DNA from 2 places in the Priestia sp. ST2 genome. Region 2 is predicted to be linked to the other one. Evidence: riboswitches for the same ligand, from Rfam matches in the RefSeq annotation. Region 2 holds a riboswitch; the other holds the start of a gene.
The links. Region 2 has a riboswitch for preQ1 ahead of queC (7-cyano-7-deazaguanine synthase QueC). Riboswitches for the same ligand answer to the same signal wherever they lie in the genome.

Region 1: it holds a riboswitch for preQ1, as region 2 does, so the genes downstream of both, AC0KUU_RS26885 (QueT transporter family protein) here and queC (7-cyano-7-deazaguanine synthase QueC) in region 2, are expected to answer to the same signal.

Annotation. Positions count from the first base shown of each region.
Region 1 is NZ_JBVVNT010000009.1:110,957-114,375, reverse strand. Features, by position in the region: gene AC0KUU_RS26895 (YitT family protein) at 1-296, opposite strand, end outside; gene AC0KUU_RS26890 (Lrp/AsnC family transcriptional regulator) at 679-1,089, opposite strand; PreQ1 riboswitch class I at 1,286-1,330, shown strand; gene AC0KUU_RS26885 (QueT transporter family protein) at 1,340-1,828, shown strand; gene AC0KUU_RS26880 (hypothetical protein) at 2,263-2,712, shown strand; gene AC0KUU_RS26875 (hypothetical protein) at 2,777-3,124, shown strand; gene AC0KUU_RS26870 (DHA2 family efflux MFS transporter permease subunit) at 3,181-3,419, opposite strand, start outside.
Region 2 is NZ_JBVVNT010000003.1:276,868-280,286, forward strand. Features, by position in the region: gene queE (7-carboxy-7-deazaguanine synthase QueE) at 1-726, opposite strand, end outside; gene queD (6-carboxytetrahydropterin synthase QueD) at 719-1,159, opposite strand; gene queC (7-cyano-7-deazaguanine synthase QueC) at 1,159-1,824, opposite strand; PreQ1 riboswitch class I at 2,055-2,098, opposite strand; gene AC0KUU_RS13925 (GerAB/ArcD/ProY family transporter) at 2,169-3,290, opposite strand; gene AC0KUU_RS13930 (hypothetical protein) at 3,317-3,419, opposite strand, start outside.

The DNA.
Region 1 (3,419 bases), on a different contig from region 2:
ACGTGAAAAGGAATATAGCTGACTAGACCGAGGAAAACGGACGTCATGACGGCTCCTAGAATCGTATAAAGAATCGTTTTTTTGGTTAGAAATTTATAGGCTAAGGCAATAAATATAAGGTTTACAAGAAATGTGCTGATACTTGTAGGGATATGAAATAAATAATATAAAACAAGAGCAATACCAACTGTACTTCCGTCACCTAATTTATTTGGAATGACGAAAAAATCAATGGATGCAGCAACTAAAAGTGCTCCAACAATAATTAAGATGATGTCTTTATAGATTGTTTTCAATATGCAAACCTCCTTGATTATTAGGATATTTTCATGTGTAATCTTGTTTTTACTAGTGTTTCACAAATGATAAAATAAAAAACGTCTTAGAAATTGTCTAGTTATAAAACTGATCAACTTCTAAGACGAAGAATTACGATACGTGTATAGGTCTTGATCCGGCTTTTCTATGCTTCGATGTCACCGATTATATAAACCTCTGACCGCTATGTCAACGCTATGAGAGATGTTCAACTTTTCAAAAAATAGAAGGCGGTTTCCTACATAAAAAAAGAATCCTTTGCGACGATGCAAAGGATTTTCAAATTTATTGGAATAGGGGGAATACGTTATTAGGATTACCATTTTCATAAATTAATATACCTTAATTTTTCAAAAAAATTTATTTGTTAATGACGATTGAAAGTTTGTAATTCACATGCTGATTTAGCTCTGTCAAAAAATCATTTAGTTCTTCATTTGAATGAAATTTGCATTCTAATAAGTAGCAGCCATCGCCGCTGATTTTAAAGTTGTTGATAACGTGCTCCTGCTGACTTTCTAAAAATGTAAGGTAGGGGTGGTGATGAATGCTCTGCGTATAGATATTTAAAAATGCATGGATGATATAGCCGAGTTTTCGTTCATCAATGTTAATTGTATAGCCTTTGATAATGCCTTCATCTTCTAACTTTAATACTCTAGCAGAAGCGGCTTGTCCGGTTAAATGCACTTTTTCTCCTAATTCTTTCATCTTCATACGTCCATTTTTTGATAGTTCTTCTAGTATGCGCTTATCTGTATTATCTAACATCGCTACAAATCCTTTCGTATTTCAAATCAAAAGGCTTAACTACTTGATGTCACCTATGTATACTGATACGTCTTCTATTTTATACTAAAGGAAAGTAAGAAAAAAGAGCAGTCAATATGCAAGATATAGAAAGCAGCAGTAGTTTGTAAACAGCTAGATTGACGAAAGCTTAAGTTTGCTGTATGATTCTTTGAGTGTTTACGTGGTTCGTAACCATCCCACGTTAAAAAACTAAGGAGAGAATAGTAAGATGAATATAAGAACACTTTGCGTCAACGGTCTTTTAGCTGCTATGTATATTGCTGTCAGCATGTTAATCCAGCCGTTTGGCTTCACCAATATCCAATTTCGTATATCGGAAATGTTCAATCACTTAATTGTGTTTAATAAAAAGTACGTGTACGGCATTGTGCTAGGAGTATTTCTGACGAATTTGTTTTTTTCACCAATGGTCGCTTATGATCTGGTGTTTGGGGTAGGACAATCCGTGCTATCATTACTCATTACCATTTTTTCTATGCGCTACATTAAAAATATGTGGGCTCGTATGCTTGTTAATACACTTGTATTTACGTTCACGATGTTTATTATTGCGTTTGAACTGCACTTAGCATTTGATTTACCATTTTTCTTTACATGGTTAACAACGGCTGTTGGTGAGTTCATTGTTATGCTTGTTGGAGCACCAATTATGGCTGCAATTAATAAACGTGTACAATTTAATAAGCTAGTTGGATAAAAAAGATGGGGCTGTGATAAATCTCACAGCCCCGTCTTTTTTTCTTTGTTATTCTATAAGTGTAGTGATAAACCCCTTATTATTGAAGAGCTTTTCACGCATGGACAAATTACCCATATCTAGCATGTGAAAAGAGCAGGTCGCGTTTGCGGTCTGCTCTTTTTGCGTAAGGCAATAGGAAGTATCCGGTTAGATTATTTTGAAAGAAGGAGTGACAAATCTCACAGCGCATTCTTTTTTCTTTTGTTACGATATACATATAGTTGGCAAACTCCTTATCGAAAAGTTTTTCGCACAACAACACATTACCTATGCGTAGCAATTAAAAAAGCAGACCAATGACGGTTTGCTTTTTTAATTGTATTTTTCCATTAAATAACTTTTTTGAGTTATAATTGTAAAATAATCTTTGTTACTAGAGAGGGGATTGTTTTTTGAATAGAAAGTTAGGAATTCTTGTTTTATTAGCTTTAGCCATCTTATTTGTCGGGTGTTCAATAGAAGAAGACAACGTTCCTTTAAGAGAACTAGAAAAGATAAGTATTAACGTAATCAAAGAACAAAAAATGAAGCAACGAATTTCATATGAAATGGAATTAGTAAACAAGAGCGATTTGACCATCAAACAAAATAATGTATTTTTATCCTATCCCTTAAAAATGAAAAACGGTTATTCTGATAATAAATTTAAGGTGTTAGCAGAAGGAAATAAATTAAATATCAAGCCAAAACAAAAGGTGAAGTTAACGGCATTTCTTCCTTATAAAGGAACTAATAAAGAAGCGTTAGCTACTGATGAGCCTGACGTAAAGTGCATAGGGTATTGGAATAAGCTTGATGATTACCATCAATTTTCTTTTGGAGGATCCTTGAAGCAAGAATAATATATAACTATTTGTTAAATGGTGGAACTGAGCGTAAGGGATTGATAAAGGCGGTGAATGAACAGTGAGTGTAGACACGGATAGATTGATTAGCTTCTTTATTTTATGGGGAACACCCGCTGTTTTTAGTATAGTAGAGTACTGTAAACTGAGTAAAACTGAAAAAAAAGAAGCGATACGAGACTTAATATCTTTAAAATCTATTGCAACAACAGGATTTATATTGATTGGAGGAGTGATGGCGAGTTTAGGTAGAGTATTATCTCTGCTCCCTCTCCACGTTATAGGTACTTTTATTTTAGCTATTGGCGGTATCGTGGGCGCTGTTGAAGCATGGAAAACGGAAAGAAAGAAAAGTGTTGTTATCCTTGTTTTAATAGTATCTATGATTGCTTTTACATTTGTAATATAAATTCTGCATGTAACAAGAGCTGCTCAAATTATGAGCAGCTCTTATCAGTTTCTTATTTATTGCGTTTCGAGCTGCTGGTCTTTTTTCTTTAACGTAAGAGCGAGCAGGAACGAAACGACGGCGAAAGCGATGGCTACATAATAGACGGTATGGACCCCGCTTGTCATACTTTTTATTTGTAACAGCGTTTTATTCGTTTCGTTTGATTGTTGAATAAAGTGCTGAGAAGCCATGGTCATAATACTTGTATACAAAGCGGGTCCAATCGCACCTGAAACTTGGTTAATCGTATTTG
Region 2 (3,419 bases):
GCCTCGTTTATTTCCCCAAACAAGGGCGTGAACCTGCGGCAGAACTCTTACATCGTTCATGTTTTTTGCTGCCACTGCCTTATCGATTAACCACTCATACTTTTTAAGCAATTCTTGTGTTAACGACGCATTATCGATTGTCGTTAAGTCCTCGTTTCCTACTTGAACAAAAAATGGAACCTCAGGATAACGTTCATGAACAGACGCTGCATACTCAAAGTCCTCATCATTAAATACAACGACTTTTATGCTTATGTGCGCCAGGCGTTTTTCCTTTATTAATGTCTCTATAATATCGTCTAATACGGGGAAATTTGTTTTCATTAATGAACTTGGAGGCTTAGGAGAAATCGTTAAATCATCGATCTTTAGGAACCAATCCTGATAACGGCTCCCCTGTGTTTCAAGAGCTGCTTTTACCCCTTGACTGTGCAAAAGCTCTACAAGTGAACCAATCGCCTTGATAAGCGCAGGGTTTCCTCCAGAAATGGTGACGTGATCAAAGCACTCTCCTCCAATTTCTTTTAGCTCCGTCCAAATTTGTTCTGCTGTTAGCTGACGAATATCGTTTTTAGCCGATCCATCCCATGTAAAAGCTGAATCACACCAGCTGCAGGAATAATCACAGCCCGCGGTACGAACAAACATCGTCTTACGTCCTACAACCATTCCTTCCCCTTGAATCGTTGGTCCGAATATTTCAAGTACTGGAATTGTATTAGCCACGTTTTTTCACCTTCTTTGGGCGGTAAACTACGTAACTTGTCGGCGTTTCCCGCACGAATACTTGTACGCAAGAAGGCTTATTTGGTAGTGTGTCTAGATATTCTTGAACCAACTCATAAATTTTACGGGCAACAACTTCAGTTGTAGGAAAATCATTTGGATTTTCTTCGTTAAAGATAGAATGATCGTTCAATAATGTATGATCAAATTGACCAGAAACAATTTTTTTCAATAGCGCAAAGTTTACTAAAAAGCCCGCTTCGTCTAATGTATCTCCGGCAACAGTTAGATTTACGAAATACGTATGTCCATGGACTTGACGGCATTTTCCTGCTTCTGTGTGAGGAACAAAATGTGCCGCAGCAAACTGCATATCTTTGTTCAGTTCATATTCATAGTCATGAAATACTTGAGGATACATTTGTTGCAGCATTATTTCTCTCCTCCTTCTTTCGTTTGCATGTATTGATCTAACCCGCGTTTTCGCAATTGACATGCGGGACATTCGCCGCATCCATCAGCAACAATACCGTTGTAGCACGTTAATGTTTTTTCACGCACATATTCAAGCGCTCCTAGCTCATCCGCTAACGCCCACGTTTCTGCTTTATCAATCCACATAAGCGGCGTATGAATCACAAACTCGAAGTCCATTGATAAATTAAGCGTGACGTTTAACGATTTCACAAATACGTCTCGACAGTCTGGATATCCTGAAAAATCAGTTTCACAAACGCCTGTTACGATATGACGGCCTCCGCTGTTTTTAGCCAGTACGGCTGCAAATGATAAAAATAACAGATTGCGGCCGTCAACAAACGTTGTAGGCAACTCTCCTTCTTTTTGCTCGATCTCAATATCATCTCGCGTTAAGGCATTTGGTGCTAATTGATTTAAAAGTGACATATCTAGTACGGTGTGCTTCACACCTAAATCAGCTGCGATAGCCTTTGCTACCTCTATCTCTTGACTATGGCGCTGACCGTATTGAAAAGTAACCGTTTCTACTTCTTTAAAGTTTTTCAAAGCCCAAAATAGACATGTTGTACTATCTTGACCTCCGCTAAATACAACAATAGCTTTTTCATTTTTCATCATTATTGTTCGTCTCCTTTTTGATTGAAATCAAAAGAAGAAGAAACTTTATTGAACCGTTCGTTCCCTTTGTGACTAATTTTATAACACAAAAAAGAGACTGCTCTTTTCCAGCAATCTCCCTAAAAAGCAACTAAGATACACGTCCTCGCCAGCATACACGTCAAAAAGACGCGTTGATAGAAAAGCACGTGAAAGAAGACACGTTAAAACCGTGTCTTTTGTCATCAACGATGATCTTAGTTTTTTATAGAGGGAGTTTTCGAACCTCTCCCGTACGTATCCAAACGTGTACGGCGTTTCTTCTTGAATTGTCATCGTATTATACCACATGCGTATAGATAATGCTATGTTTGTTGACTTCTATCGCCTTTAGCTGCCTTATTTTTCTTTATATAAGAAAGCGCAATAAATAACAACGGAAAACAGACGCTTAATACAAATAAATAAAACGGCCAGTAATATTTTTCAAAATAATTGAAGTACGCTGTGTTAGGAATAATGTAATATGCCACGCCTGTAATAATTAGACCTAAAGGAAAGCTTAAAAAATTGCGCACCCGTAAATTACACAATTGGACGATACTTAACTGAATAGCATAGAACACAATGACAACTTTAAAAAAGATAGATAACATCCAAATAATAGCTACTAATACTTCAACATGCTGAATCGTTGCACCTAACGAAATCATTTTTCCTAATAAATAAACTGGGTAGCTGTGCATCGATGCAATATTCGCGCCAAGAGCTAATATACAAGCCGCAACTGCAATCGTAATCGTCAAGCCCGATGCGACAGTGCCGATAACAAACATTCTTTTTACCTTTTTTCCATCTTTTATATGAGGCGTAATCATCAGAATAAAAACCAATTCCATAAACGGGTTTCCTAAAAAATAAGTGGTCCCTAATACTAAATCACCCATGCTGAATTCAAAAAAAGGATAAAGACGATCAATTTTCATCTGAGGAATATTTAAAACAATTAACAATAAAAAGGGGACCACAATCCAAGGCAAAAAGATTTCCGCGGTTCTTGCTACCACTTCAATACCTAGATACCCTCCGTATATAACAGCTAAAAGAACAAGAGCATGAATCCATGTAGGCAGCGTTTCAGGGACAATTTGAGTCGTCATGAATGTACTGATATCTCGAAGCGAAAACGTAGACTGAATGAACATAAAGAAAATGTAAATAAGAGAAATACACGTTCCTGCATAAGGACCTAGCGCCTTTTTAGCTATTTGAATGAATGTTTGCTGAGGGTAACGCTGAATCAGCCATAAAAGCACCGCAACGATTAAAAGTGCAAAGCCAATAGCAAGCACACCGCAAAACCACGCATTTTGTCTATTTGTCTCTAATAATGTAGCCGGAACTGCCAAGATGGCGCTTCCGATACAAAAAACATAAATGAGAAAAAGAAATTGTTTTGGACTAATAAATTCTTTTATTTGCATCATACACACCTTCTCTCCTACATGCGTGCTCACGTGAATAACAAATGATGAACGGTTCTAGTAAGAGGCTTAACGAGTGCCTCTAAAAAGTACAGAGGCGTAGGAACTTCTTTACGGAGTGTAATCGCTCCC